3 regions of the Clostridium sulfidigenes genome follow, and region 2 is predicted to be linked to each of the others. Evidence: riboswitches for the same ligand, from Rfam matches in the RefSeq annotation. Region 2 holds a riboswitch; each other region holds the start of a gene.
The links. A riboswitch is a leader RNA that binds a small molecule or an ion and turns the genes downstream of it on or off. The one in region 2 is predicted to bind cyclic di-GMP.
Positions count from the first base shown of each region.

Region 1: linked by a shared signal. The riboswitch ahead of ACTNBA_RS12270 (response regulator) and the one ahead of ACTNBA_RS02685 (prepilin peptidase) in region 2 are both predicted to bind cyclic di-GMP.
Region 3: linked by a shared signal. The riboswitch ahead of flgB (flagellar basal body rod protein FlgB) and the one ahead of ACTNBA_RS02685 (prepilin peptidase) in region 2 are both predicted to bind cyclic di-GMP.

Region 1 is NZ_JBQHQR010000010.1:19,058-30,055, reverse strand. It holds gene ACTNBA_RS12295 (FAD-dependent oxidoreductase) at 1-1,797, opposite strand, end outside; gene hypB (hydrogenase nickel incorporation protein HypB) at 2,038-2,709, opposite strand; gene ACTNBA_RS12285 (TetR/AcrR family transcriptional regulator) at 2,977-3,585, shown strand; gene ACTNBA_RS12280 (diguanylate cyclase domain-containing protein) at 3,645-4,574, opposite strand; gene ACTNBA_RS12275 (chemotaxis protein CheC) at 4,567-5,202, opposite strand; gene ACTNBA_RS12270 (response regulator) at 5,192-5,566, opposite strand; cyclic di-GMP riboswitch class II at 5,644-5,726, opposite strand; gene ACTNBA_RS12265 (GNAT family N-acetyltransferase) at 5,864-6,397, opposite strand; gene sstT (serine/threonine transporter SstT) at 6,972-8,204, shown strand; gene ACTNBA_RS12255 (acetate uptake transporter) at 8,370-8,978, opposite strand; gene rbr (rubrerythrin) at 9,166-9,828, opposite strand; gene ACTNBA_RS12245 (zf-HC2 domain-containing protein) at 10,029-10,928, opposite strand; gene ACTNBA_RS12240 (RNA polymerase sigma factor) at 10,925-10,998, opposite strand, start outside.
Region 2 is NZ_JBQHQR010000002.1:167,612-178,609, forward strand. It holds gene ACTNBA_RS02675 (type II secretion system F family protein) at 90-1,295, opposite strand; gene ACTNBA_RS02680 (GspE/PulE family protein) at 1,314-3,002, opposite strand; gene ACTNBA_RS02685 (prepilin peptidase) at 3,088-3,825, opposite strand; cyclic di-GMP riboswitch class II at 3,923-4,007, opposite strand; gene groL (chaperonin GroEL) at 4,325-5,953, opposite strand; gene groES (co-chaperone GroES) at 6,010-6,294, opposite strand; gene ACTNBA_RS02700 (TVP38/TMEM64 family protein) at 6,490-7,206, opposite strand; gene ACTNBA_RS02705 (DNA-3-methyladenine glycosylase family protein) at 7,264-8,145, opposite strand; gene ACTNBA_RS02710 (C-GCAxxG-C-C family (seleno)protein) at 8,240-8,650, opposite strand; gene gltA (NADPH-dependent glutamate synthase) at 8,884-10,266, opposite strand; gene ACTNBA_RS02720 (sulfide/dihydroorotate dehydrogenase-like FAD/NAD-binding protein) at 10,266-10,998, opposite strand, start outside.
Region 3 is NZ_JBQHQR010000004.1:324,599-335,596, reverse strand. It holds gene ACTNBA_RS07205 (glycosyltransferase) at 1-880, shown strand, start outside; gene wecB (non-hydrolyzing UDP-N-acetylglucosamine 2-epimerase) at 1,253-2,344, shown strand; gene ACTNBA_RS07195 (flavodoxin family protein) at 2,424-3,245, shown strand; gene ACTNBA_RS07190 (methyl-accepting chemotaxis protein) at 3,408-5,153, shown strand; gene ACTNBA_RS07185 (flagellin N-terminal helical domain-containing protein) at 5,493-6,338, shown strand; cyclic di-GMP riboswitch class I at 6,449-6,531, shown strand; gene flgB (flagellar basal body rod protein FlgB) at 6,945-7,325, shown strand; gene flgC (flagellar basal body rod protein FlgC) at 7,328-7,759, shown strand; gene fliE (flagellar hook-basal body complex protein FliE) at 7,779-8,099, shown strand; gene fliF (flagellar basal-body MS-ring/collar protein FliF) at 8,116-9,687, shown strand; gene fliG (flagellar motor switch protein FliG) at 9,690-10,703, shown strand; gene ACTNBA_RS07155 (FliH/SctL family protein) at 10,687-10,998, shown strand, end outside.

The DNA.
Region 1 (10,998 bases), on a different contig from region 2:
TCTAGTAGCTGTTCTCGCAACATCTATAGCAACGTTACCACCACCGATTACGATTACATTGCCTTCAAGTTTTAACTCCTTACCCAAGTTAACATCTCTCATAAAATCTATACCGGTTATAACATTTTCTACATCTTCACCTTCAATGCCAAGGTTCCTTCCCATACACGCACCAATTGCAATATAGAAGGCTTTAAACCCTTGATTCCTTAATTCATTAAGACTTATATCTCTTCCAACCTCAACGCCAATCTTGAATTCAACGCCTAATTCTTTCAGTATGTCAATTTCAGCATTTATTACATTCTTTTCAAGCCTGAATGAAGGTATTCCTAAAGTTAACATTCCACCAAGAACCTTTTCTTTTTCAAACACAGTTACTTTATACCCATCAATGGCTAAGTAGTATGCACAGCTAAGACCTGAAGGCCCTGCTCCCACAACAGCAATTTTTTTACCGTACTCGTGCTTACGTTTAGGCACATATCTATGATCAGTATTTAAATCTTGTTCAGCAATAAATTTTTTGATTTCATCAATAGCAACTGGATCGTCAATATCTCCCCTAGTACAATCTGTTTCACACTTTCTTGGGCAAATACGTCCGCATACTGCAGGAAACGGATTTTCTTGTTTGATAAGTTCAAGAGCTTCTCTATATCTTCCTTGAGAAGCAAGTTTAATATAACCTTGAACTGCAATATGAGCTGGACAATTGGTTTTACAAGGACTTGTACCTGTATCAACTACATCTTTTCTATTGGTTCTATATTCAGGATTCCATTTATCTGGACCCCACTCAGTATCTCGTGGAGTATCAATTCTCTTTATCTCAGTAGTTACTGGTGTTTTGGAACATAATTTTTGCCCCAATTGTAGTGCATTAACAGGACAATTTTGAACGCACTCTCCACAGGCAACACATTTCTCTTTGTCCACTTTAGAAACATAATTTGAACGTACCATATCAGCGTTAATAAACATACTAGCAGTTCTTAAAGCCAGACAAGAACATCCACAGCAATTACAAATAGCATGAGTTTTACCAGAACCATCTAAGTTAGGTATTTGATGCATTAAACCGTTTTCTTCTGCTCTCTTAATAATTTCAAAGGCTTCTTCACGAGTAATCTGTCTACCTCTCTTCGTACGTATATAGTATTCTGCAGCATGCCCCATCTGAATGCACATGTCTTCCTTGAGGTGACCACAGCCTTCTCCCATAGCTTCTCTTGCTGTACGGCATGAACAATCAGCAACTGAAAATATATCATTATCATTAAGATACTTAGAAACTTCCTCATAGGATGCTCTTCTAGTTTCACCTTCAATGGCATGTTCTATAGGTATAACACGCATAAGACCTACTCCTACAGGAAAACTTCCTGCTGTCTTAGGTCCCCTTACTCTTCCATAGGCTTCAAAAGCCCTAGGAATCTGAGGATACTTTTTAACATTCTCCTTATTGTTAACCATCATTTCCATGATACCTGGAACCCAGGTCTCATACCAAAATGTATCTACTCCATCAATTTCATTTACAAAACAAACCCCTGCATCTGCTAATTCTAATAAAAGTTCTGTTGTTTTCTCTACAGATTTGCCACATAAAGGAGCAACATCTTTAGCAGTAACCTTTTTACGTATTTCCATACAAAGTACAACTTCTGCCATTTCTTCTGAAACAACAGGTTCAAGAATCATATACTCGGGATCTGTAGCTTTGATTTCATTTTTCGAGCCACGCTTCTTATTACTGATGTGATTTGCAAGATCAAGTACCTTTTCCTTGACCATATATTATCCCTCCCCAAAATAATTATATGTCATCATAAACAAAACTATAAACACCAGTGTTTACAATGAATTGCAAAGATGGCAAGACTCATTATTAATATTAACTATATTAAAATAATCAGCACTTTTAGGTTTTATTAAGTTATTAAAACAAAAGTAACCGAAAGAAACTGATTATTATATAGTCAAAATATTTTAAAGTAAGTTTATAATACTTTTAATGTTATGAATTATTTAAAGTTATTTATTTTTCCAATTATTTATTTGTCCACGTATCCAGTCAGCCCATTCTCCAATCCCCTCTCCAGTTTTAGCTGAAATTGGGATAACTTTAATATTTGGATTCAGTTTTTTTACCCTCTCTTTTACTGCCTCCATATCAAATTCAAAATAGTCCGCTGCATCTATTTTGTTCACTAATAAAACATCAACTATTGAAAACATTAAAGGATATTTTAAAGGCTTGTCATCTCCTTCTGGTATGCTTAGAATCATAGCATTTTTTGATGCACCAGTGTCAAATTCTGCAGGACACACTAAGTTCCCAACATTCTCTAATATTGCAAAATCAATGTTATCTGTTCCAAGACCTTTTAAACCTTGTCTAGTCATATCAGCATCAAGATGACACATTCCTCCTGTATGCAGTTGAATTACTTTAACTCCAGTCTGTGAAACCTTGTGTGCATCCACGTCTGAATCAATATCAGCTTCTAAAATACCAATGTTCATTTCATTTTGCAGAGCTTCAATTGTTCTTAAAACAGTTGTTGTTTTCCCTGAACCAGGTGATGACATAAGATTTAATAAAAAGACCCCATCTTTTTTCAATTCTTCTCTAAGTAGCTCAGCCTGATGATCATTGTTGTCAAAAACACTTTGCTTAATTTCTAAAACTTTAAATGCCTCCATGTAAACTCTCCCCCATTTCATATTTAATTTAGGTTACTTTATTGAAGTAGGTTACAATATATTATTACCAACCGTTCCACAATATAACATAACAGTTGTTATGTTTATAATATAATACGCACCTACCTTTGTCAATGAATTAACATTCGAAATAATAAATATGTTATGAAAATGCAGACTATTATGTCTTTAATATAATGGTCCTATAATATGTGAATCATGATGTTGTAAAAATATGATATACTATTTTTAAATGGGGTGAATAAAATGAACGCTAATGAACCTAATGAAAGAAAGCAACATATTTTAGATGCTGCAATTAGTGTATTTATAGAAAATGGCTTTGAAGAAACAAGTATGCGTCAAATAGCCTCAGCTGCTGGGCTTACTACTGGTGCAATATATCATCATTTTAAGAACAAGGACGAGCTATTCTACCACGCAGTAAAGGAAGCTATGTACTTTGCTCAAAAACTTTCTGAAAAAGATGAAAGTAGTAATCTTAAAAGCACTGAAAATATGTTAAATGAAATTAGTAATAAAGTTAGAGAACGTATGTCTAAGGTTAATGAGCAACGCCTTTTAGTTTTATTAATAGGCTACGTATTATCTAAAGGTGGCTCTCTTAGTGAAAGCCTTAAACAAGATTATAATGAAATAATAAATAAGGTAGCAGATATGTACTTTTACGCATTTGGTATCGAAAATAAAAACTGCAAAAAAAGTCTTGCTACTATTTTAATAGCAGCTCTAGATGGTGTTGCAATGCAATATTCCCTAGGGGTTTTAAAACAGGAAGATCAAGAATTCAAAAACACCTTTGTGAGATTTTTTGCAGAAAGTATTCCTGCATTTATGGAAAAAAATAAATCCTAAGCTAAGCTACATAAAACAAGGATACTTGTAATTTTTACATAGCATCCTTGTTTTTACTATTATTTAAATAAATGATATCCATTTCCACCTGTTTTTTTAGCTTTATACATTGCCCTATCTGCTTCTAATATTAGTTCATCAATATCATTAACCTCATTGGGTAATATACTAATACCTATGCTTAAAGATATTTTTATTTGCTCTTCTTTACAATATATAGCTTCAGTAAGATTAGTAATTCTGGAGGCTACAGCTTCACATTCATGGTAACTTTTTATAAAAGGTAGTAATATTAAGAATTCATCACCACCAAACCTAGCAACTATATCCCCATTTCTAGTAGATTCTTTTAGTATTTTAGCTACATGAATGAGAACCTCATCTCCTTTTTTATGTCCATATGTATCATTTATATATTTGAATTTATCAACATCTATAAACATAAGTCCTAAAAGACTATTATTTCTTTTAGCATTATTATAAAATTCATCTGCCATTTTATAAAACAATGTTCTATTCGCTAAACCTGTCAGTCCATCATAATAAGCTAATTTATTAATAGTTTTTTCCTTTTCCTTTAATTCTTTATTTAAAATATATAATTCATTCACATATTTTTTTAGTTGATCAATACGTAAAAATTGATTAGTCACATCAATAAATTCAATAAGTATAAAATTCAAATTATCTTTTTCTATTCTACTTATCTTTAAATTTAAATTTTTATTATTACTTAGCAAATCTTTATGCATAGCTGCCGAAAAAAACATTTTTCTTCCATCATTGATTATACGATTTATTGTATCTTTAAAATAACCTTTATTTAGACTAGGAATAACATCATATATACAACTATTTTTTACTTTTTCCTCACTAATATGGGTTAAACATTCCATATGATTATTCCAAAATAAAATTTTAAAATCTTCGTCTAATATGATTATTCCTTCGTTTATATTATCTAATATATCATATAAAATTCTATCCACAGAAATCATCTTCTATCATTCCTACTTTATTTAATAATTGACTTAATGAACTTAAAGTAAGATTAATTATTATAGCACCCGCTATTTCCGAATCGTCTATTTTAAAGGTTATATATAGCATCAAAATATGCTCGTACTCTTTGTTCTTTATATTTTTTTCAAAATCCACTTTATTAAATACGTTAACTTCTGGTAAAGTATAATTTAATTTTAATTTTAGATAATTTCCTATTTCGCCAATTATTGAATTTAATATTATATTTCCAATTTCCTTTATAATATCAAAATCTATATCAGTAAAATTCATATTACATAGTTGATTTTCATCATTTTCATTTAAACATAGGTTTATAAATGTTCTCATTTTATCCGCTGGGAATATTAAGCTTGCCTTTCCTCTAAGTTCATCTTCAAATGCTATAGAGGATACCATAATAGTTCCTTGCATTACTTGCGGAAGATAATCATCTATTACTATTGCTTTTTCGTTCAAATCTAAGATTTTCAAATTTGGTACATTTAATAATATTTTTTTATTTATTATTTCAGACAATATACTCGCTGATTTACCTACACTTATATTAAATAACTCTTTTAATATATCTTCTCTTTCTACATTATTCTTCATTTTGAACATTCCTTATTATCTCACATATAGATTTTGCTTTTTCTTCAGTAAAGGGCTTGTTTATAAATTCTATTACACCATATGAATCTATTTCTTCCTTTATACTTTTTTGAACATCTGCTGAAACTACAATTATTTTTGCATTAGAATCATATTCATTTATTAATTTTATTAATTCTCCTCCATTTAATTTAGGCATTAATAAATCTACAAATGTGTAATCAGGTTTAATACTTTTGTATTTTTCTAATCCTTCCTCTCCATCCTTTGCAAAATAAGTGTTTACGTCATCTAAATATTTTACAATTAAGTTACCTATTATTTTTTGAGAAAAAGTAGAATCATCAATAATTAAAATATTCATTTTAATATACCTCCTATGTTTAGTTATGGAATAATTCATCCATTATAAAATTAAAACCCTATATTCATAAAAATTATGAATATAGGGTCGGTTGCATCACTAACTCCATACATATAAGATGCCCAAGCTAAATATGTACTTCACAGTTTCCCTTGTATTTTAATCCAATTTAAATTATAACATTTAAATATTATCATTTAATATAAACTGTTTCAATAGTTATTTATCTTAATTTTCAAAGTTATACTTTTATTGGTTAGTTAGTTAATCCTTTATTGGTTTATATATGTGTTATTTTTATAATGAAAACTCTAATTGGTAATCTCTTGGGTCATTTTCATATAGTTCTTTATTTATTTCCTCTGCTTCTTTACAGCCTATTGAAAAATAAAAAGCAATTGTTTCTTCAGCAGAACCTGCACAAATATAAATTTTATCTGCTTTCCACTCTCTTGCAACATTTGCAGAAAGTATGAATAAATTTTTTCCTATTCCTTTATTTCTACATTCTAAGGTTATGAAAAGTTGATCTAATAAAACATAATTAAATTTTTCACCAAAAAATTCACGATTAATTGTTGAAAACCCCAGTAATTTATTATTATCATCAAAAGCAGCAATGGCACTTCCACCACTTAAGATAGTTTTTTTCAAATTTCTGAGATGGTATTCATAGCCGTTTGGCCAATCACAATCTCGGTAATTTATTTCCACTAATTTACGTTTACCATCCACATCTCTCCATGCTTTTCCTATATATTGAGATGGATTCATTTTGTTTATATACTCACATTCCTCTAATTCTAATTTTCTATATATAACATTTCCCATACTTCTACCTCCAAATACTCATGCAAAATAATCCTATTCTATAACACTTTGAACTCCTTAGAAATTTTCTCTTGCCACTAATTTTTACAGTAACTTCACTTTTATATTTACTATTTACATAATACACATATTCTAGTAAAAATCCAATAACTCTAACTTCAGTAAAATCTGTATTCTCAATTAAAATTTTATTTTCAGTGAATAATTATAGAACTGTTATCCCAAAATAGTATAGAGATATGTCTTGGCATCTTTTCATAATGCTTGAAAAATTTTTTTTCTTGCAATTGAATCGACTTTATAAATATTTTAATTTTAATTTATACACCCCATAATTTAAGTATTTATAGGCTTTAAGACATAATTTCAAAACAAATTTTATTTTCAAATTGTTTATTATATAGGTTATTTATGTAAAGGTGACCATTAATTAATTGAAAATTCATTATGCTTTTCCACTTCACATTAGTGAAGATTCATGATAAACTTATTTTTACCAAAGAATTTCCTAGTAACAAATTTAAAGCCACAGAAACTCACTTTTTTTTATTTAACGTTATAGGAGGAAAATATTATGAAGAATCTAATGAAGAAATGGAATGGATTAAGTTTAGTAAAACGTATAATCATAGGTTTAATCATAGGTATTATATTAGCCGTAACCATTCCTAATGTAGCAAAACCATTATCAATCTTTGGATCTTTATTTGTAGGTGCTTTAAAAGCCATTGCACCTATCCTAGTCTTATTTTTGGTAACCAGTGCTATTTCCCAACACAAAAGTGGTCATGAAACCAATATGAAAACCGTTATTATTCTTTATCTTTTAGGAACATTCTTAGCCGGACTTGTAGCTGTTATTGCAAGCTTTATGTTCCCGGTAAGCCTAACCCTTGTAGCTGGGGTAGAAAACATTACTCCTCCTGGCGGTGTAGTAGAAGTTCTTAAAGCATTACTATTAAACCTAGTTGATAATCCAGTAAAGGCTCTTTTCAATGCTAACTACATTGGTATATTAGCTTGGGCAGTAATTCTTGGTTTTGCCTTAAAAAATGCTGCAAGTTCTACAAAATTAATAATTTCCAATGTTTCTGATGCATTATCTCAAATGGTTGTATGGGTAATAAATTTTGCACCCTTAGGAATCATGGGACTTGTAGTTGATACTATCGTTACAAGTGGAATAGCTTCACTTCTTAGCTATGGAAAATTACTTTTACTTCTACTTGGAAGTATGATTTTTGTAGCCCTAGTTGTAAATCCAATTATGGTGTACGTAGCTATTCGTCAAAATCCATACCCACTTGTATTTAAATGCTTAAAAGAAAGTGGAATCACAGCATTCTTTACACGTAGTTCTGCTGCTAATATTCCGGTAAATATGAGTTTATGTGAAGAACTTGGTTTAGATAAAGATACTTATTCAGTATCAATTCCTTTAGGTGCCACAATTAACATGGCTGGTGCAGCTATTACTATTTCTGTTTTAACTCTTGCAGCTGTTCATACTCTTGGTATCCAAGTAGATATTGGTACAGCAATAATTCTTAGTGTACTTTCTGCGGTAAGTGCTTGTGGAGCTTCTGGAGTAGCCGGAGGTTCACTATTACTTGTCCCTCTAGCATGTAGCTTATTTGGAGTCCCAAGTGACATTGCTATGCAGGTAGTTGGTGTAGGTTTTATCGTAGGTGTTATTCAAGATTCTGCTGAAACTGCACTTAACTCATCCACAGATGCACTTTTCACAGCAACAGCTGAATTTAGTAAGTGGCGTAAAGAAGGTAAAAAAATAAATATTTCTAAATAGAAATTAAATACTAGTGTAATTCTTATATAAATATAAAAGCCTCCTTAGATAGCTTATAAACTATCCTTGGAGGCTTTAAACCTTTATAACCACTATAAAAATTAGAATCTAATTTTGTATATCATGAATATACAAAAGGTGATGAAAAAATTCATCACCTAAATATTACTTCTTAAATATTCCAAAAGGTTTTCCAACAGGTAAAAATACTCTTCCAAAGTGAGTATTTAATACTGCTGCTGCTGAACCATAGAAAGATACTAAAGCTATTGCTAACTCAGAATAAGCAGCTAGCATATGCGTTCCATGCTCCATTATTCCAAAAGTTGTTAGTGTTAATCCTAAGAATAGGAAATCTATCAATAGGAATATTGTAAATAACACCTTATGAGTTTCCATAGCACCTATAGTCATAAATATTGTAAAAATTAAATACCCTAAATAAGCAACTCCTAATTGATTTATGTCAGCTTTAGCTGCTAGGGCTGGTCCAAACACTCCATTTTGAATTAACCAAGTAAAACCAACACCATACCAAAAGAATGCATAAGCACCAAAAGCAGTTGCTCCAAAAGTGTTGTTATGCTTAAAATCATTTAAACAAGCCAACAATTGTGCTGTTGCTCCTAAAAATATTGCCCATGGTAATACTAAAGATACTCCCTCTGTTAATCCTAACTTTTGAGATGATGCTACTAATGTTACCATTGCTAGTCCAAATAAACCTATTGCCGACGGATCAGCTACTACTACTTTAACCTTTGTTTCTTGCATAATATCCTCCTAATATAAGTTCACACAAATTTCATACTTTTAAACAATAACAAAAATATTATCCATTGTCAATAAAAATTATAATGTTTACATATTTATAAACTATTACTTTGAATTATATAAAGAACTATCCATCGATATTAATATGCAAAATAAAAAAACCGCCACAATAAGTGACGGCTTAAAATTAATAATTTTCTTTTCTAACTTCGAAATAACTTTGAGAATATTTACATACAGGACAAACTTTAGGAGCTTTTTTTCCCATTACAAGATGTCCACAAACACGACATTCCCACATAGTTTCTTCACCTTTTTCAAATACCTGTTGCATTTCAATATTTTTTAGTAATTTACGATAACGCTCTTCATGGGATTTTTCAATAGCAGCCACTCTACGGAATCTTTCAGCTAACTCCTTAAATCCTTCCGCTTCTGCATCCTTTGCAAAACCATCATACATGTCTGTCCACTCATAGTTTTCACCTTCAGCTGCATGTAAAAGATTCTCAGCAGTATTTCCCAAATTACCCAACTCTTCATACCATATACGAGCATGCTCTTGTTCATTTCTAGCTGTCATTAGAAAAATTTCAGCTAACTGATCGTATCCTTCTCTTTGTGCAATATTGGCGAAGTATGTGTATTTGTTTCTCGCCTGGCTTTCGCCTGAGAAAGCTTCCATCAAATTCTTTTCTGTCTTTGTTCCTGCGTAAATATTTTTAATCTCTTTTTCTTCTTCAATTTTAACAAATACTGAGGCTGGTTGTTTACATTTAGGACATCTAAAACCTTCTGGCAACTCCCCTTCATGAATATAGCCACATACTGAACAACGATATCTTACCATTTTTTTATTCCCCCTAATTTTAAATTCTTTATTTGAAATTTTATTTATTTATTTTTTCACAATCCATTCCTACTATTTCTTATTATACCACATAATATTTAATTTCCCAATATTAATTAGACCCTCGAAATTTTGTAATAGAAGATATATCGTGCGTTTCTGTTACCAGTAAATTAAATTTTTAAAAACCTACTTAAATATTAGTCCCTTTTACCATTTCTATATTCTCTCATTAAACTGATAGCAGATAGGAATCCAATGTATAGTGGAATCATCACTAGCAAGATTGCAAAAAAATCCCTTGCTGCAGAATATGATGACGTTGTAAATCCTTTAATACAAAGATGACCTAAAAAATATGATATAGGCAAAAAGAGAATTTTTATTGTCACATTTTTTACTTTTTCATATCCCCGGAATACAAACATAATTATTCCACAAAGCATTACCAATGCTAAGTCAATAATTAAATAATATGCCAAAACAAGTCTTGGCAATGTGAAAACACCTCCACCAGGATTTTGGTCATTACCATATATTAATCTATCTTCACTTCCATTAGTCATATAATAGTACACGGAATCTACCACTTCACCATTTGGATTCAAAATAGTATTATTTGCAGGATTTTTAGCAATACTTCTGTTCCAAATACTATCCCATGCAGTTATATTGTAAACATAACCTGTGTTGTCATCATTAGGAAAACTACTTATATCATATCCTGATACTTTATCACTGAATAAAGCAAGTACCGACCCATTATCCTTTTCTATTAAGGATACTGTGCCTTCACTATAAGGAATATACTTTGGCGCAGTAAAAAAAGCAATTGTAATTGAAGCAATAACTATGGTCAACATAACAGAAAAAATAATTGTTTGGAGTTTTTTCTTACGCAAAGTAGCCTTTAGATTTCTCAGTGGGGCTACATCTGTATCTATAGGTGGATTATTATATAATTTCATCTCATCAAGCTGCTTTCTACAATCTTCACAAAAACTAATATGCTGTTCCACAATAATGCAAGTATCATCACTGGCAATATTTTCTAAATATAAAGGCAAAAGGTCTCTAATCACATTACAAGTTACTTTCATTTATAATCCTCCATTCGCTCTTTGATCTTATTTCTAGCTCGGTGATACGTAACGCAAGCCCAGTTATCAC
Region 2 (10,998 bases):
TGGTTAGACCTGTTATTTTGTTTTGACTATGCTTTAAATAATTGTGAATACTTGACTTTCATATTAGTTAAAAGATAGGCTTGTCCTTTTTACATTACGTTGTACATTTCAAACATTGGAGTTAGGATGGAGATTATTAGGAATCCTACTACTACTCCCATTATCACTAGCATTATTGGGTCTAGGATTGTGGTGAAGGCTTCTATTGCTCTTTCTAGCTCTTCGTCGTAGAAGTCTGCTGTTTTGCTTAGGATGTTGTCTAATTCTCCAGCTTCTTCTCCAATTTTTATCATGGACCCTAGCATTGGTGGAAATAACTGTGATTCCTTTATGGCATCGGATAGTGTATCTCCAGCTAACATTCTTTCTTTTACTGTTTTTAGTTTTACATCTGCATATTTATTTTCTAATACTGCAGATACTACATCTATGGAGCTGGCTATGGATAGTCCTGCTCCTAAAACTGTAGATAATCCCCTTGAAAATCTTGATACTACAATCTTTTGATTTAAGTCTTTAAAGAGAGAGTTTTTCAGTTTATATTTACTGTACATATAAATTCCAGAGTCAACTCTCTTTGTATAATATTTAAAGCCTATTATTATACCTACAATAACAAGGCCTATTAATACACCGTAGTGCCTTATACCATCTCCTAGAGATAGTACTATCTTTGTCATGGCTGGAAGGTCTGAACCTGCTGATTCAAACATATCCATAAACATTGGCATTATATAGGTTAGAATAAATACCACTACAAACACTGTTACTGTGGCTAATATGCCTGGATAGATTAAGGCATTTTTTAATTTACCATTCATCTTGGTTTGCTTTTCATAGTAAGTGGCCATCCTATTCATGATGGAATCTAGGGTACCACTTTGTTCACCAACTTGAATCATGCTTATAAGTAAGGTTGGAAATTCATTAGAGTATTTACCCATGGCTACAGATAATTCTTCACCTTTTCTTATATCTTCATCTACTTTTACAAGGACTTCCCTTAGCTTCTTGTTAGGTATTTGCTCTGCTAAAAGACTTATGGCATTAGTTATGGAAACACCAGCTTCTATCATGGTAGCTAGTTGTCTACAAAATATAGATATATCCTTGTTGTTAACCTTATTTCTCTTTCCTAGAATAATCTCCTTACTACCTATAGCTTCCTCAATGGACAGTGGTGAATATCCACTAGATACCATAAGGTTAAGTACCTCTTCCCTACTCCTACATTCATGTACTCCTTGAATAACTTCACCCTTAGAGCTAATAGCCTTATATTTATATTTAGACATAATTTAGTTCTCCTTCCTCTACAAGTTATCCATAAATATTATCTTCATCATTTCTTCCATTGTGGTTTCACCTTTAAGAACTAACTCTCTACAACTATCTGATAAAGTCTTCATACCTTTTTTAACAGCTTCATCCTTTAATTCTTCTGGGTTATTAGATTTTATAATTAAATCTTTTATATCTCTATCTACATTCATTATTTCATAGACTCCAAGTCTGCCACTATAACCAGTATAATTACAGCTAGCACAACCCTTGCCTCTATGAAGAGTTATTTTATCATCACTATTTAAGTTAAGAAGTTTCCTTTCAGCTTCATCACCCTCATAGGCTTCCTTACAGCTTGGACATATTCTTCTAACCAGTCTTTGAGCTATTACTCCTTTTATGGCAGTGGCCACTAAGAAAGGTTCAACTCCCATATCTATAAGTCTTATTACTGAGGATGGTGCATCATTTGTGTGTAGTGTACTAAGAACCAGGTGACCTGTTATGGCAGCTCTTATACCAACTTCAGCAGTCTCGCTATCTCTCATCTCCCCTACCATTACTACATCAGGGTCTTGTCTTAATATAGACCTTAAGCCTGCAGCAAAGGTAAGTTCTACCTTACTATTTACATTTACTTGATTTATTCCATCCATGGAGTATTCCACGGGGTCTTCTACAGTAACTATGTTCTTATTAATATCATTAAGTTCCCCTAAAATAGTATATAGAGTGGTGGATTTTCCACTTCCTGTAGGTCCTGTTACTAAAATTATTCCATGGGGTGCAGATATGATATTTTCAAGATTTTTTATATTTTCACTACTCATGCCCAGATTATCTTTTCCAATTTTATAGTTGCTTCTATCTAGTATTCTTATTACAACCTTTTCTCCTGTGATAAGAGGTATTATAGACACACGCATGTCTATATTTTTATTATTGATTACAGTAACTATTCTTCCATCCTGAGGAATTCTTTTTTCAGCTATGTTAAGATTTGCTAGAATTTTTATTCTAGTAACTATGCCTGGAAGTACATCAATATTTAAAGATGATATTTCTTCTAGCTGACCATCTATTCTATATCTAACTCTTATATATTTTTCATAGGGCTCTATATGAATATCTGAAGCTCTTTGTTCCACTGCATTTTTAAGTAGGGAATCCACTAGTTTTACAGTGGGAGCATTTTTAACTTCATCAATCTTTTCTATATCTTCCGTCTTATTATGAAACACTATCCTAGACCTGGTTATCTCTTCTACAGCACTTTCCACATTTCTATCTGAATAATACTTTTCCGTAGCCTTATGGATGTCATCCTTTGTGGATATATAAGGTTCCACTCTTAGTCCTGTAGTTATAGCTACATCATCCATAGCAAATATATTTAAAGGATCTGATACAGCTACCTTTATTACTCCATCAGCAGTATAAAAAGGGAATAATTCATATTTTCTACATAAGCCTTCGTTAACTAATTTAACAGCCTTAGAATCTACATCTATATTACTTAATGTTACTCTTTCAATACCTAACTGTTCTTGAAGTACCTCTATAATAATATCCTCTGTTACTATACCTTCATCGATTAATAATTCTCCCAGTTTTTTTCTCTTTACCTTTTGAATCTCTAAGGCTTCTGATAATTGTGACCTGGTAATTTTATTTGCCTTTACTAGCAAGTCACCTAGTCTGACAGTATTCCTTGCCATTTCTCTCCACCTCACCTTTACAATTAATTTATTTGTCCTTATCTAAAAGTTTTATACTTCTTTTTATTTCTTAAAACTCCTTATATTAAATGAAATTTAATATATATTGTTCTCCAATGATTAAAACTATATATGCTCCCATAGCCAAGCTAGGTCCTAAAGGAATATACTCATCCTTTGATTTCTTTTTTGATGCAATTAACATAACTGCAATTGTTCCTCCTATAATGAAGGATATGAGTAAAAAGTATATCTCTAATTTCCATCCTAGAAATAATCCACATAATACTGCTATTTCAATATCTCCAACACCCATGCCACCAGTTAAAACATATATTAAACCAATAACACCTAGGCCTATTAATCCCCCAATAATATAGTTAGTTATACTATGGGAGTATGCTACAGTTTCTATAAGGATAAAGATTATACCCACTGCCATTCCACTATAAACTACACTAGAATACACATCTGTAGTATCATAATCAATAAGGGCTATGACTATTAAAAATAGAGTTAAAAGGGAATACTTAAAAAAGCTTAACCCTATGCCATATCTAAGATATATTCCTACTAATAAAATCCCTGTAAGCCCTTCTACTAAGGGATATCTCATAGAAATCTTAGATTCACAATATCTACATTTACCCTTAAGCCATAGATAACTTACTATTGGAAATAAATCCTTCCATTTCAATCTAGTATCACAATTTCCACAATGGGAAGGTGGACTAATTAATGACTGATTGTTAGGTATTCTATAAATACATACATTTAAAAAACTTCCTATTACTACTCCATATAAAAATACTATAAAACCCATAATTTATTATCCTTTTACATTTATTTCTATTTAGAAATCATTATACTATATTTTTACATATGTGTATATAAAATACACGCAAAAAAACCGACTAAATTTATAATTTAGCCGGTTGTACCATTAACTCAACAACTTTCAAGGTACCCAAATAAAAAAGTTGCATCATTGTATCTAAACTTACTTTCTTTTTATATAAACTTACTTTCTTTTTATATAAATTTATTTTACATTTATATAAATTTGTTTTATTGTTGTATAAATTTATAAATGTTAAACATATTATACTATAATTTGTATTATATTTCTATATACTTTCCTTGTTATGTGTTATTTTATTACATTTATCCTTAAAATCCACTGTTTTAAAGGTTTTTATAGACTTTGTAGATAATTAAATTGATAAAATTTGGAGAGAATTTATGTGAACATTAATTATGGATGTAAAAAAAGACTTCCATGAAAACTTCATGAAAGTCTTAATTCTATTTAATATTTAATTTTAGTACATTCCGTCCATTCCCATTCCTGGTGCACCTGGCATTGGAACTGGGTTCTTTTCTGGAATATCAACAACAGCAGCTTCTGTTGTTAAGAATGTTGATGCTACAGATGCAGCATTTTGAAGTGCGCTTCTTGTAACCTTAGTTGGGTCAACTATTCCAGCTTTAATCATATCTACATATTCAGCATTTAATGCATCATAGCCTATTTCTGTAGCTGAATTTCTAACTCTTTCAACTACTACTGAAGCTTCTGCACCAGCATTTGTAGCTATTTGTCTTAATGGCTCTTCAAGAGCTCTTCTTACAATGTTAATACCTACTTGGATTTCTGAAACCTCTGAAGTTAGTTTAGCAACTGCTTCTATTGCATTAATATAAACAGTTCCACCACCTGCAACGATACCTTCTTCAACTGCAGCTTTTGTAGCAGCAAGAGCATCTTCAATTCTTAATTTCTTTTCTTTTAATTCTGTTTCAGTAGCAGCACCAACTTTGATTACTGCAACTCCACCAGCAAGTTTTGCAAGTCTTTCATTTAATTTTTCTTTATCAAATTCAGAAGTTGTATCTTCCATTTGTTTCTTAATTTGATTTACTCTAGATGCTATATTTTCTTTTGCACCTTTTCCATTTACGATAACAGTGTTTTCTTTAGTAACTTTAACACTATCAGCTCTTCCTAACATTTCAATAGTTGCATCTTTAATGTCGTGTCCTAATTCTTCTGAAATTACTGTACCACCTGTAAGTATTGCTATATCTTCAAGCATTTCTTTTCTTCTATCACCAAAGCCTGGAGCTTTAACAGCAACACATGTAAATGTTCCTCTTAATTTATTAACTACTAAAGTAGCTATTGCTTCACCTTCAACATCTTCAGCAATTATTAAAAGTTTTTTACCTTGCTGTACTATTTGCTCAAGAATTGGAAGTAATTCTTGGATGTTAGATATTTTCTTATCAGTTATTAAAATGTATGGATTATCAAGTACAGATTCCATCTTATCTGTGTCAGTTACCATATATGCACTTAAATATCCTCTATCAAATTGCATACCTTCAACAACATCAAGTTCAGTTCCCATTGTTTTAGACTCTTCTACAGCTATAACACCTTCGTTACCTACTTTATCCATTGCTGTAGCTATTAGAGCTCCAACTTCCTCGTCTGCTGCTGATATAGCTGCAACTCTTGCTATGTCTTCTTTTCCATCTACTTGTCTAGAGTATTTTTTTATTTCTTCAACTGCTGTATCTACAGCCATTCTTATACCATTTCTAAGTAACATTGGGTTTGAACCAGCTGTTACATTCTTAAGTCCTTCTCTTATGATCGCTTGAGCAAGTACTGTAGCAGTTGTAGTTCCGTCTCCAGCTACATCGTTTGTTTTGTTTGCAACTTCTTTTACAAGTTGTGCTCCCATATTCTCATATGCATCTTCAAGTTCTATTTCTCTAGCTATTGTAACACCATCATTTGTTATAAGTGGTGAACCAAATTTTTTATCTAATATAACATTTCTTCCCTTTGGTCCTAAAGTTACCTTAACTGTATCTGCAAGTACGTCTACACCTCTTTGCATAGCTCTTCTTGATTCTTCTCCGAATAAAATACTTTTAGCCATATTCATTTACCTCCTATGATATGTGAATTTCTTAGCTTATCATTAAAATATATTACTTATTCTAATATTGCTAATATGTCTTCTTGCTTTAATATAATATATTCTTGTCCTTGTAATTTAACTTCTGTTCCTGCAAATTTAGAAAATAATATCTTATCTCCTATTTTCACTTCCATCTTAATTTCTCTTCCATGAGAATAAGTTCCTGGACCTACTGCAACGACTTCTGCCTCTTGTGGTTTTTCTTTTGCAGTACCTGCTAGAACTATTCCTCCTTTAGTTATTTCCTCAGATTCTAATCTTTTGATTACAACTCTGTCGCCTAATGGTCTGATATTCATAAAAAACCCTCCTAATTGTTAGTTATTTATATAATTTTTTTATTTATCTTTATTTATTAGCACTCACGACTATTGAGTGCTAACTACAATATAATAATATATAATTATTATTTTATAAGCAAATCTTTTATTTTAATAGAACCTGGTAAAATAAGCGAATATATTAAAATATCTCACTCATGGTAATATTTTCTCTTATTTTCTCTTATTTTTACCTTTATGCTTTAAGGCTCTATGGAAAAAGTCTATAATGCTATGTCCTTTAAGTATTCCGACTAAAAATAAGACTCCTGATACTACCCCTATAATTATCATAGATACATAGTCCCCTCTATGTATACCGTGGCCAAACATGGCAGATGTGATTATCCATGGTAATCTACCAGCAGAAGAATATAATATAAAATCCCTTAGAGTTACATTGGATATACCAGCTACATAAACTAATATATCTTTAGGTATTCCAGGTATAAAGTATATTACAAAGATAACTATATTATTACTTCCAGCATCTAATATTCTCTTTATCTTAGTTAAATTATTTTTTTCAATAAGCTTATTTATATACTTTTTCCCAAATAATTTAGCTATAAAATAAGCAACTACACTTCCAAGAATTATCCCTACTGCAGAGGCAATTCCTCCTACTAAAGGTCCGAATATGTATCCACCTGCTACTTGAACAACTTCTCCTGGTATAAAGAATATTATTACTTGTATCATTTGTAGCACTACAAAGGCAATTATACTATAACTACCAAAGGATAGTATTAATTTTTTTAATTCTTCTGGATCTCTAAATACAGTGAATTTCTTGGAAAATTCCCAATAGGCTATTAATAATACTACTATAACTATAGTCCATATTACTCCATTTGTTACATACTTTTTTATCTTATTTTTATTCTCCATACCTTTCCCACCTTGTATACCCTTAGTTTATGTTCTATATATCAACATATTTCTAACTTAATCTATTTTTATATTGTTTTCTCTTGCATAATAAAATAAGTATTGTTGTGCAAATCCAGATAAGCTACCAAACTTCTCTCTTGCAAACTCCCTTATTTTAGGCAATGATACATCTGGTGCCACATAAAAGAACTGCATTGCTCTTTTCACCCATACATCCACTGGAAATGCTGAGTATTTCCCCATAGAAAATAGCATTATGCAATCTGCTACCTTAGGCCCTACTCCATTAAAATTTTTAAGACCCTCATGACATCCATCATCATCACTTTGTTTTATTGCGTTTAAATCATAGGTACCACTACTCAAATCTTCTAGTGCCTTATATATATACTTAGCCCTAAATCCAACACCTAAAGCTTCTATATCTTCTACCGTAGCTCTTCTAAACTCCTCTAAGGTTGGAAAAGCGTAATATGTATTTCCCTTGTACTTTATAGATTTGCCAAATACTTTACTTATATTTTCTATAGCTCTTTTTATCATAGGGATTCTATTATTTGCAGATATAATAAAAGATATTAGCATTTCAAAGGGATCTTGCTGTAGTATTCTTATTCCTACACCAAATTCTACTGCTTTTTTTAAAAGTTCATCCTTCTCAAATTCTTCTTTTATAGCTGAATAGTCCCTTTCTAGGTCAAAGTAATTTAGCCATATGTCATTAAAATCCTTTAAATCCGTATTATATATAACTACATCATTATTCCTTTTTTCAATTTCAATAACTTTTCCAAAGGCTACACCTATATAATTATTATTATCTTGTCTGTTCCATCTAAAACATTGTCCACAATCAAAAATATGGGGAAGTTCAAAATTCTTTACATCCTTTAATATAACTTTTCCACTTTCTTCAATAGCTTCTTTAAAGTCCATCCATATCAACCTCCTTGAAATAACATTTATGGGATGCTAGTTTAAAAATAGTGCTAAGGATATTCTCAGCACTAAGTTTTAAAATTATTCTCAATTACTGTTTATTTCTCTCTCTTGTTACTATGTTGTCTAATATAACTGCACCTTTTTCTACTATATTAAGACATCTTACTTCATCATTTCTATATAATTCCTTTAATTTATCACAATTTAATGAATTACATTCTTTATTAAAGTTTTCAATGAATTCTTGAGTAAGGGTTTTTACATAATCACTTTCATGGGCTCTTTCCTTTGTAAATAAAATACCAAGAACAGAAATTGCTCCTGTGATAACTCCACAAGTGGATTCTACACCCATTCCCCCACCGAAAGCAGCCATGGTTTTAAAAGTTTCTTTACTTAAGTTTAAACCATATTCTTCATTAGCAGCATATAGCATAGTCTCTGCACAGTTTAAATCATATTCTTCTCCATAATATTTTTTCACTACATCTAATAACATATTTATGCACCCTACTTTCCTATTAATTAGTCCTAAACTTCAGAGAAGCTAAGAACTCTGTTTATTATAGTTTTAGTCATAAATCTATGACTCCAAAAATTTCTTTAAATGTATTAGAAATCTACTAGTTTTCAGTTTCATTATACTATATTTATCATATAAAAAAGCCATATTTTAAAGAATTTCACATAACTTTAAAATATGGCTTGATTTTATTAATTCTGCTTTTAAAATTACTTACTTAATTGCTCATCAATAGCTTTAGCAGCTTTTTTACCAGCTTCCATAGCAAGTATAACTGTAGCTGCACCTGTTACAGCATCTCCACCAGCATATACTTTTTCTTTTGAAGTAAGTCCTGTTTCTTCCTCTGCAACTATGCATTTATATTTATTAGTTTCTAAGCCTTTAGTTGTAGCTGGAATTAATGGGTTTGGTGAAGTTCCTAGTGACATGATAACAGTGTCACAGTCTAATGTAAACTCAGAACCTTCTATTACTTGTGGTCTTCTTCTTCCAGATGCATCTGGCTCTCCAAGTTCCATTCTTACACATTTCATTCCTTTAACCCAACCATTTTCATCCCCAAGGATTTCTGTAGGATTAACTAATAAATCAAGGATAACTCCTTCTTCTTTAGCGTGATGTACTTCTTCTACTCTAGCTGGAAGTTCAGCTTCACTTCTTCTATAAACTATATGTGTTTCTGAACCTAGTCTTAAAGCTGTTCTAGCAGCATCCATAGCAACGTTACCGCCACCAACTACTGCAACGCATTTACCAGATTTAATTGGAGTAGCATATTCATCTTTAAATGCTTTCATTAAGTTATTTCTAGTTAAGAATTCATTTGCTGAGAATACTCCATTTAAGTTTTCTCCTGGAATTCCCATAAACTTAGGAAGTCCTGCTCCTGATCCTATAAATACAGCTTCAAATTTCTCATCATTCATTAATTCATCTATTGTAACTGTTCTACCAACAACTACATTTGTTTCTATTTTAACTCCTAATTTTCTTAGGTTGTTTACTTCATGCTTAACAACGGTATCCTTTGGTAATCTAAACTCAGGAATTCCATAAAGTAAAACTCCACCTGGCTCATGTAAAGCTTCAAATACAGTTACGTCGTAACCCATTTTAGCAAGCTCCCCAGCGCAAGTTATTCCTGATGGGCCTGAACCAATTACAGCAACTTTTTTATTTTTCTTTTCAATCTCTTTAGTCAAATCCACATTGTTATTTCTTGACCAGTCTGCTACAAATCTTTCTAATTTTCCTATAGCAACTGCTTCACCTTTTATTCCAAGAACACATTTACTTTCACATTGTAATTCTTGAGGACAAACTCTTCCACATACTGCTGGAAGTGCTGTATATTTATCTAAAGCCTTTGCAGCTTGTGCAAATTCTTTTTCTTTTACATGATGAATAAACTCTGGTATATCTATTGCAACTGGACATTTAGATACACATGGTTTATTTTTACAATTTAAACATCTAGAAGCTTCTTGAACTGCTTCTTCTTCAGTGTAACCAAGACAAACTTCTTGAAAGTTAGTTGCTCTTACCTTTGGATCTTGTTCTTGTATTGGAGTTCTTTTCATTCTATCCATTAGTTATTTCCTCCTACTTTGCATCCTTTTTGTATAGAATCCTTTTGTATTTCTTCTGTCTTATACATAGTTGTTCTTTTTAATGCTTCATCGAAGTTTACTTTATGTCCATCAAATTCTGGTCCATCAACACAAGCAAATTTAGTTTCTCCATCAACAGTTATTCTACAAGCACCACACATACCTGTTCCATCAACCATGATTGGGTTCATACTAACTATTGTTTTTATACCTAATTCTTCTGTTAATTTACATACAAATTTCATCATTATCATTGGTCCTATAGCAATTACTGTATCGTATTTATTACCTTCTTCAACCAAAGATTTTAATCTATTAGTAACCATTCCTTTAAATCCATAGCTACCATCATCAGTTGCTACATAAACATTGTCTGCAACATTTTTCATATCTTCTTCTAAAATAACCATTTCTTTATTTTTAAATCCCATGATTACGTCAGCTTTAATTCCGTTTTCATGTAACCATTTTACTTGAGGATATACTGGTGCAGCTCCAACTCCACCTGATATAAACATTATTTTTTCATTTTTTAGCTTATCTTTGTCTTCTTCTAAAAGCTCAGAAGGCATCCCTAAAGGTCCAACAAAGTCAAAGAAAGAATCCCCTTCTTCATATTGTTCCATAGCTTTTGTAGTACATCCAATTGTTTGTACAACTATTGATACTGTTCCATTTTCTACATCTGTGTCACATACTGTTAAAGGTACT
Region 3 (10,998 bases), on a different contig from region 2:
ACCTAAAGAAAGTTTAGTAGAAAAGTTGATAGATAAAACAAATAGAGGAAAGAATTTTGAATTTGATGATATTGAAGGAATTGAAGACTATATAATAGAGATGTATAGTAAATGGGAAAATGGAACATTACCTACATTTCAAATGACAGAAGACGTAAGGGAATATGAAAGAAAAAGTTTAGCTGAAAAATTAATTAATGTTTTTGAAAAAACAATTAAAGAGGATTGTTTTTTATCTAGTGAATGTAAAGAGAAAAATAGTTGGTTAAAACAACATTATAAAGAAGAAAATAGTGACTTTTATAATATAGCATACCAAAGTGGAGGCTGGAACGAAACTTATTTTAAACATTATAGTGAAACTCATTATTATGAAATTTGGCTTAAAGCATTAGAGATAATAAAGACAATAGATAAACCGAATATAGTAGATATTGGATGTGGACCTGGCCAATTTGCTAAATTATTATTTGATAATGGGATAGAAGAATATAGAGGAATAGATTTTAGTCAAGAAGCAATTAAATATGCTAAAATAAGAAATGATAAGAATAGAAATTTATTTAATATAGATAATGCTTATACTACAACTTTGTTTAATGAAAAATATAATACTGTTATTATTTTTGAAGTTTTAGAGCATGTGGATGGAGATTTGAAAATATTAAGTAGAATTAGGGAAGGGTCTACAATTTTATTTTCAGTGCCTAATTTTTATTCTGATGGTCATGTTAGATGGTTTAATTCTAAACAAGAAATTATTGAAAGATATAAAGAATACGTAGAGTTTAAAGAGATATTAAGTTTTTCAGTTGGAGGAATGAATAAGATTTTTTTAATAAAAGGAAAAGTTGTTGCTAAGACGAATAGTATAAGTTAAGCGAAATGTTAAAAATGTAATAACACATTTTTATTAGATAATAAATGATTAAATTGAATAGAGGATTTTTCATTTTTACTAGAAAATATTATGTAGAGTAGGTCAAATAAAAAGTAGAAGTCTGAAATATATATGAATTTCAAAAAAAATTAGGATATGATTAAGAAAATCATATCCTGATTTTTATATTAGAAAAAGACAAGCATATTTATTAAATACAATAGAGAATTAAAAGATTAAGGTAGTTAGATGACATTAAATATAATTGAAATACTGCATTAATTAAAATAAGAGAGGTATAAAATAGTAAGTTGATTTAGTAGAAGTATACTAAATAGAATGAATCTATTAAAAAAGATAGGAGTATGATATATGAAAATTTTATCTATAATAGGTGCTAGACCTCAATTTGTTAAAGAAGCAATTGTACAAAATGAAATAAATAAATTCAGTGATATAGATGAAATTGTTGTACATACTGGTCAACATTATGACAGTAATATGTCAGGAATTTTTTTTGATGTTCTAAATATTAAAAAGCCAAAATATAATCTTGGAATTGAAGCATCAAGTCATGGTGAGATGACAGGAAAAATGCTGATTGAATTAGAAAAAATAATGTTAATAGAAAAACCAGATATTGTTTTATTGTATGGAGATACAAATTCTACATTAGCAGGAGCAATTGCAGCGTCTAAACTAAAGATTCATATAGCACATGTTGAAGCAGGGCTTAGACAAGAACCCAGAGATATGCCTGAAGAAACTAATAGAGTATTAACAGATAGGATATCTAGTTATTTGTTTTCGCCAAGCTATTTAGGGGTAGAAAATCTAAAAAATGAAGGAATAATAAATAATGTGTATTTTACTGGTGATGTTATGTATGATATATTTTTAAAAATGAAACCTAGATTTGATTATTCTATACTGGAAGAATTAAATCTTAAAAAAAATGAGTATATTATGATGACTTTACATAGAGATTTTAATGTAGATGTACACAAAAAACTGGAGAAAATATTAAAAGAAGTTAATAAAGTTTCTAAGGAAATACAGGTAGTCTTACCTATTCACCCAAGGACTAAAAAAAGAATAAAAGAATTTGGATTGGAAGACTTAATATCAAACCTAAAGATAATAGAACCAGTAGACTATTTGAAATTAATGGGATTAACAGAATATTGCTATAAAGTAGTAACAGATAGTGGTGGATATCAAAAAGAATCCTATTTTTTGGGTAAAGAGGCATGCGTAGTAATGCCAGATACAAGTTGGAGAGAATTAGTAAATTATAAACTTAATACATTATCAGAAGAAGATATGATTTATTATAATGTTATGAATTCTAAAAAAGTAGAATATGTTGAAAATATTTATGGAGATGGAAAAGCTTCTGAAAGAATAATTTCAATTTTAAGAGAGGAGAAAATAGGAATTAGGCAAATTCAGTATAATGAATAAAGTGTAAGTTCAACTAAGTTTTTCATGAGAATACAGGATGGAATAGAAGTTTAGGTAAAGATTTGCTAGGGGGGAGGCTATTTTGCATTATAAACTAAATACTTTATATTTTAGTGCTACAGATACAACTAAGAAGGTAGTATCTAGTATAACAAAAGGAATTTCAGAAGCTATGAACTTAAAGGAAAGCATAAATAATATTGATTTTACTTTACCAAAGATAAGGGAGAAATCTGTATCTTTTTCAAAAGATGATATTGTTATTGTGGGAGTTCCAGTTTATGCAGGGCGAGTACCTAATGTGCTTTTAAAGTATTTAAATTCTATTAAAGGTAATGGTGCGTTGGCTATTGCAGTAGTGGTTTATGGAAATAGAAATTATGATGATGCTTTAATAGAGTTAAGGGATATATTAGAACTAGATGGTTTTCAGGTTATTTCAGGGGCTGCATTTATAGGACAACATTCTTTTTCTAAAACCTTGGCTAAGAATAGACCTGATGAAAAGGATATGGATATAGGTAGAAGATTTGCTGATGAAATATATAGTAAAATTGTTGCTGAAGAAGGTGGACAGGTTCTATTAATAAAAGGACAAAAGCTTTATAGAAATTATTATATGCCTAGGGATGAAAAGGGAGAGCCTATTGATATAAGAAAGGTGAAGCCCAAAACTAAGGATAGTTGTATAGATTGTAAATTTTGTGCTAGTGTTTGTCCCATGGGCACTATTGACCTTTATGATGTGACTAAAGTTAATGGAATTTGTATTAAATGTTGTGCATGTATTAAAAAATGTCCTGTAGAAGCAAAGTATTTTGATGACAGGGGATATTTAAAGCATAAAGAAGAATTAGAAATCAATTTCATACATAGAAAAGAACCAGAATTATTTTTGTAAATAGATAATTGTAAAAAGCATTAATGGCTAAGAATAGCTGTTAATGCTTTTTAAACGTCATGAAGTTTATAAAAACCCATAAAGTTATTATAATAAATATCGATAATATTATTAATTTTAATTATATATTGCTAAAATTTTGTGACAGAGGAGATTAAATTTATGAAAAGTTTAAAATGGAAAATAACTACTATTATTCTTACTATTATTATAATAATTTCGTTGTCTATGATGTTTATGGGACTTTTTAAGTCATTTAGTGTTACTAAAAATATTATAAACAAACAATTCGAGGAAACAATAGATTCCGGGTATAGTATGCTAGATATTTATCTTAAGGAACAGTTTGGTACATTAAGTCTTAATGATTATGGGAAACTTATAGACTCTAATGGTAAGCCCATTGATGGTGACCATGAGTATATTGACGAATTGACAGAAGGTATGGATATACTTGCCACTGTCTTTGCTAAGTCTGGTGAGGATTATGTGAGAGTTTTGACTACAATTAGAGATGATAAAGGGGAACGAATTATTGGAACAAAATTGGATGCTGGTGGTAAAGCCTATGAAGAGATTTCAAAGGGTAATGAATACTTTGGAGAAGCTGATATTTTAGGCGAAAAGTATATGACAAAGTATGCACCTATTTTTGGTGATAATAATGAAGTCATAGGTATTTATTATGTTGGTAAATCTATAGAATCTATTTTGAATATATATAATAATGGGGTATTATCTACCATAAAATCAGTAGTTATAGTAATTGTTATTGGACTGCTTATATCTGTTGCTATAAGCTATGGCTTAGGAGTATCAATTACAAAACCTATAGTTGCTTTAACTAATACTATAAAAAAACAGTCAAACTTAGACTTTAAACTTGATGAAAATGGAAGCGCTATAAAATATATAAAGAGAAAAGATGAAATAGGTGTTATGTCAAATTCTCTTAAGGTTATGGAGGACAATGTAAGAGACTTTGTTATAAAAACTTCAGAAGGTGCAGAAAAGGTAGTGGCAACTTCCCAGGAACTAACAGCAACAGCGGAGCAATCAGCCATAGCTTCTGAAGAGATATCAAGAACTATAGAAAATATAGCTAGTGGAGCAAGTAGCCAAGCTCAAGATACAGGAGAAGCGGCTTTAAGTGTAGAAGAAATGGGTAGTTTACTAGAAGAGAATAAAGAATATACAGAGGAATTAAATAACGCTGCAAAGGATATAGAAAAGGAAAAAGAAGAAGGTTTTATTATATTAAAAGATTTGGTATTAAAAACGGGAGAAAGTAATAATGCTTCTAAACAGGTGTATGAAATTATAATAAGTAATAACGTAAGTGCAGAAAAGATTGAAAAGGCAAGTACAATGATTCAATCTATATCAGAACAAACAAATCTACTTGCTTTGAATGCAGCTATTGAAGCAGCAAGAGCAGGCGAGCATGGAAGAGGTTTTGCCGTAGTAGCAGAAGAGATAAGAAAACTTGCTGAAGAATCTAATAATTTTACAGGAGAAATTAAAACTGTAATAGAAGAGTTAAAATTAAAATCTGAAAATGCAGTAAATAGAATGAAAGTAGTAAAAGGGATAATTGATTCCCAATCTGAAAGTGTAGAAAAAACTGAAGAAAAATTTCATAGAATATCAAATTCTATAGAAATAACTAATAATGTTATAGATAAGCTTAATGAATCATCAGAAAAGATGAATGAAAATAAAGAAAAACTAGTAGAACTAATGCAAAATTTATCGGCAATAGCAGAAGAAAATGCAGCAGGAACTGAGGAAGCTTCAGCAGCTATAGAAGAACAATCAGCAAGTATCGAAGAAATAGCCAATGGTAGTGAAGGATTGGTAAATATTATAGATGAACTACAAGGTATTATCAATAAATTTACAGTATAAATATTCCTTGGGGTCAGACCCCAAGGAAAAAAATTCCACGGGGTCTGACCCCGTGGTAATTTTTTCAATTAAATCTGGTCACAGGCACTTGTGAAAGAACGGAAAAGCATTAATGGTTAAAAATAGATGTTAATGCTTTTGCTAATCATAAAGTAATTAATAAAAAGTGACGATAAGTAAAATGGATTTAGTTGTCAACATAGTTTGAATAAATGGAACTTTATTCCACGGGGTCAGACCCCAAGGGAAAAATTTCCTGGGGGTCTGACCCCATGGAAATTCGTGGGAATTCGTGGGAATTCGTGGGAATTTGTGATAATTTTTGTGAGGAGTGAGATAATGAGATTAAGTAGAAATATGTCCGCTATGAGGATATTTAATAGCTATACTAAAAATTTAGTAGCTCAGTCTAAGGCTTATGGTAGTATTAGTTCAGGTAATAAGATACAGACCTATAGAGATGATCCTAATGCTAAGGCTAAGAGTGATAAGTTGAAGTTAGAGATTAGAGGTCTTCAAATGGCCACTAGAAATATTCAAGATAGTGTAAGTCTTATGCAAACCATGGATGGTGGTATGCAAAGTATAAGTGAATCCTTGCAAAGGGCTAGAGAACTTATGGTTCAAGCTGGAGGAGCAACTACACCGGAAGATAGAGCAGTTATTCAAAAGGAAATAGATCAAAATTTAGAACATATAACTTATACTGCAAATAATACGGAGATGAATGGTGTAAAGCTGTTAGCTGATAAAAATAATCCAGGTGATACAGTGGATCTACTTATTGGAGCAACTAGTGATTATGTAACTAAACTGCCAACATATAATTTAACATCTACAGGACTAGGACTTGTGAATGCTGATGGTAGCAATAAAATAAGTGTAGAGAATATGAATGATGGATTAAAACGCTTAGATGATGCTATAGATAAGCTGAGTTCTGGAAGAGGAAAGTATGGAGCTCTAAGTAATAGAATGGAGTCTACTGCAGATTATACCAGTGAAATAGCAGGTAAGGTAGAAGGGGCAGAAGGTGAAATTACTGGTACTGATATAGCACTAGAAATGGTTGAATATGCTAAAAACTCAATTTTAGTGGAATCAGGTATGGCTATGATGGCTCAAAGCAATGAATTTCCACAGGATATTCTACAAATATTGAGCAATGTATATCCTAATAGGTAGAGAAAAGAAATTTCATGTAGCAAATAGGGAATTTTAAGTAAAAAGTAAAAATTTTCAGTTTAAAAGGTTGAATGGAAGAAAAATATAGTATATAATGCAGATATGTGAAAAAACTAAATAGGCAAAACTAACGAAAGTTAGTGACGCAAAGCTATAGGGGCTAAGCCTAAGGGGATGCCAGCCAGTTGCCAAAGAGTAAGTATACTTTTTGTTTTAGGTATTATAGAAGTAAATAATATTTTTATTTTAACCTTGTTGTAATTAAAAGCTACTCTTTTTGAGTAGCTTTTTATTATATAAATTTTACAATTTATTGTAAAAAATTACAAAGGATTTTGTAAAATATACTGAATTGTAAACAATTACTTAGTTTCATGTTTTTAAAGAGTATTTTACATAAAATAACATGTAACCATTATTATTCAATATTTACCATACTATATTTTACTTATAATTAAGTTTATAGACTTATTTCTATTTAACGTAAGATTAAAGCATAAAAAATAAAAAAAAATTCGTAGGTCTAACAAAAAAAAGAAGGGATTTAAGTATTTATGTCTAATTTATAAACATCAAGTATGTTTTTATGGAAAATGGAGGTATAAAATGTCACAAAATCAAGTATATGGATTGCTAAAAAAATCTATGAATGTAACTGTTGAGGCTAATAAAGTTATTGCTAATAATATTGCAAATGTAAATATAAAAAACTATAAGAGATATTATGTTCCCTTTGAACAAGTGATGGAAGAATCAAAAGCAAATGGTAATTTGAAAACTACAAATGAAAGACATATAGGCATTGGGAACAAAGATGTACAAGTTAAAAGAGATGACAGTGCATCTATGCGAGAAGATGGTAATAACGTGGATATTGAAACAGAAATGACAAGTCAAGCTGCTAATACTATGATGTATGAATCTTTAGTTAGATTTGCCAGTGGAAAGCTAAATAGTACAAGTAGAGTTATAAAAGGAGGGAACTAAAAGTGGAGGCATTTAGAGGAATGAGAATTTCAGCTAGTGGTCTTACTGCAGAAAGATTAAGAATGGATACTATCTCTTCTAATATTGTTAATGCAGGAACTACAAGAGGAAAAGATGGAAAGCCTTATGTAAGAAAGATTGCTATGTTTCAAGAGAACTTAAAGGAAGCCTACAATAAAAGCAATGGAAAAGTAGAGGACAAGTTAAATGGGGTTAAAGCAGTTGGCATTGTAGATGATGAATCAGAACTTATTAAGGTGTATAATCCAAGTCATCCAGATGCAGATGAAGAGGGATTTGTAACTATGCCAAATGTAAATATCTCCAATGAAATGGTGGAGCTAATAGCATCAAGTAGAGCTTATGAAGCCAATGTCAATGCAATGAATGCACAAAAAAGTATGTTTTTAAAAACTTTAGAAATAGGTAAATAAAAGATGGGAGTAGTACTTTATGATGAACAATTACATACCAAATGCAACAATTTTTCAAAATGAGCTAAGGGAAATTTATGGGGTAAAAGAAAAGGATACTGAAGAGAATAGCGCTTCAAGTGGCACAGGATTTGCAGCTGTTATAAAGGATGAATTGCAAAAGGTCAACGATCTACAAGTTGAAGCAGATAATAATGTAACAGGATATATTGCAGGAGAGAAAAGTATCCATGAAGTAGTATTAGCTACAGAAGAGGCATCTATGTCCCTAGAGCTTGCTATTCAAATAAGAAATAAGCTAGTTGATGCTTATAAGGAATTTAATAATATGCAAGTATAATGGGGGTAAGGATTAGATGAGTAAGCTATCGGAGCTAATGAAGAAGATAAAAGATAAGTGGAATTCCATGTCGAAAACTAGAAAGATAGCTTTAGTGATAATTGCGGTGGTGACTTTTATAGCAATAGGAACACTACTTTATGTATCACTTAAACCAAAGTATACAGTTTTATTTTCAAATATGGATTCCCAAGATTCAGGAAAGATTATAGCCAATTTAGAGGGCAAAGGAACTAAGTATAAAATAGAAGGAAATTCCATCTTAGTTGAAAAGTCTCAAGTAGATAAACTGAGAATGGAAATGCTATCAGAGGTTCAAATAACAGAAGGAAGCCAAGGCTTTGAACTTTTTGATGAAGGTAGCATTGGGGCTACAGATGAAGAATCAAGAATAATGTATCAAAGAGCACTTTCTGGAGAACTTGAAAGAACTATAAAGGGTTTTGAAGAAGTTGAGGCTGCAAAAGTAAATTTAGTTTTACCAAACAACTCAGCCTTTGTAACTAAACCAACTCCTGCTAGTGCTTCAGTAACGGTAAAGTTAGTGCCAGGAAATGAACTTTCACCAGAGCAAGTTAAAGCTATTGTACACTTAGTAACAGGTAGTGTGGAAAACTTAGATAAGGAAGACGTTACAATAGTATCAGACAATCTAAAGTTATTAACGGAGGGTTTGTTTGATAATGAAAAAGGAACCCAGGCTACTAGTACAGAAAATCAAATTGATTCAACTAAAAAAGTTGAGAAAGAATATGAGAAGAAAATCTTAAATGTATTAGAACCAATATATAAAGATAATGTAAAAGTATCTGTAAATGCACAGCTCAATTTTGACGCTGTAAAGCAGAATAATGTTACATATGATCCAAAGGGATCCGCAGTAGTAAGTGAGCATATTATTAAAGACAATAGTAAGGGTACTGAAAATACTTCAGGAAGTACTGTGGATAATAATATGACTAATGAGCAAGATGCAGAAAAAGATACTGAAAAAGCAGGCTATTCGGAAGAAACAAGAAATTTTAATAATACTAAGAGTGAAGAAACAGTTGTGAAGGCACCAGGTCAATTAGAGAGAATTACAACATCTGTAGTTGTGAATGGAGATATAGATAATGCAACTAAGAATACTATAAAAAGTTTAGTATCTGATGCCATTGGTTTTAATGAGGCACGAGGTGATGGAATTTCAGTTGAAAGTTTAGCCTTTAATGATGATTATAAAACACAAGCTGAAGAAGAAATTAAGGCTATGAAGGAAGCAGAAGCAAAATCTAGAAGGATTAAGCTTATTGCTTTAGGAGTAGGAGCAGTTATAGCACTTATACTTATTATTGTAGTTGTTTCTATTATTAGAAGTAAGAGAAAAGAAGATGATGAAGAAGATGAAGAGGCTATAGAAGGACTAGATGTAGTTATAGGAGATGAAACTTTAGAAACAGTGGCGGATTTATACAAAGATTTAGATTTAGAAGCGGAAACTGAAAGAGAAAAGATCATGAAAGAAGTTAAAAAATATGCAGAAAAGAAACCTGAACAGGTAGCGGATATTATAAAATCATGGATGACTGATGAAGAAGGGAGATAGTAATGGCTAAAACAGAAAAATTTACAGGTATTCAAAAGGCAGCAATATTATTTATCTCTTTGGGACCAGATGCATCTGCAGCAATAATAAAAAGATTAAATGAAAGAGATATACAAAAGATAACTTATGAGATTGCTAATATGTCATCGGTTAGAGCTGAAGACAGACAAGCTGTTTTAGATGAATTTATGGAATTAAATAAGGCTAAGGATTATATTCTTGAAGGCGGAGTAGAGTATGCTAGAAGCGTTTTATCTAAAGCTTTAGGAACTCAAAAGGCCAACGATATTTTAGAGAGAGTTACAGAGTTTTCACAGCAGTTTAGACCTTTTTCTATTGCTAGAAAAGCTGATGCAACTCAGCTTATGAATGTAATTTCAGGAGAACATCCTCAGACTATAGCATTAATACTTTGTCATCTACAGCCGGACAAAGCGGGACAGATAATGTCTGCACTTCCATCTGAATTACAGAGTGAAGTTGCTTTTAGAGTTGCTACTATGAGTAATATATATCCGGTGGTAGTGAAGGAAATTGAAGAGGTATTAAATAGTAAGTTATCTTCAGTGGTTACTAGTGAAAGTAGTGTTATAGGAGGAGTTCAATCTTTAGTTAATATACTTAACCAAGTTGATAGGACTACAGAGAAAAACATTACAGAAGGTCTTGAAAGGGAAGATATGGAACTTGCAGATAAAGTTAAGGAATCTATGTTTGTATTTGAGGATATTATTACTATCAATGATGTGGAAATTCAAAGAATTTTACGTGAGGTTGATAATAAGGAGCTATGTATGGCTCTAAAGGGTACTTCAGAACAAGTAATAGAAACTATATCAAGAAACCTTTCAAAACGTGCAGCAGCTACATTGAAAGAAGATATGGAATTCTTAGGACCTGTAAGACTTATGGATGTTGAAAAAGCTCAACAAAAAATTGTTGCTTTAATTAGAAGACTAGATGAAGCTGGAGAAATAACAATTGTAAGAGGTGGAGACGATGCACTCATCTTATAGGGTAATAAAAAGTGTTAATGTATGTGAAAGTGGAACCAAGGCAATAGATACAGACTTTTATATAGAGCCAGCTCCAATAGTAGAGGAGACTATAGATCTTGAGGATACTAATCCTAGGAGTATGGAGGAGTATCTAAAACTAAAGAAAAAGGGTGAAGAAATAGTTGAAAATGCCCATAAAGAAGGGGAAACCATTCTTGCAAATGCAAAGGAAAAAGTAGAAGAGATCCTATATGAAGCCAAGGAAGATGGATTTAATAAGGGTTATGAAGAAGGCCATAGTATTGGTTATAAA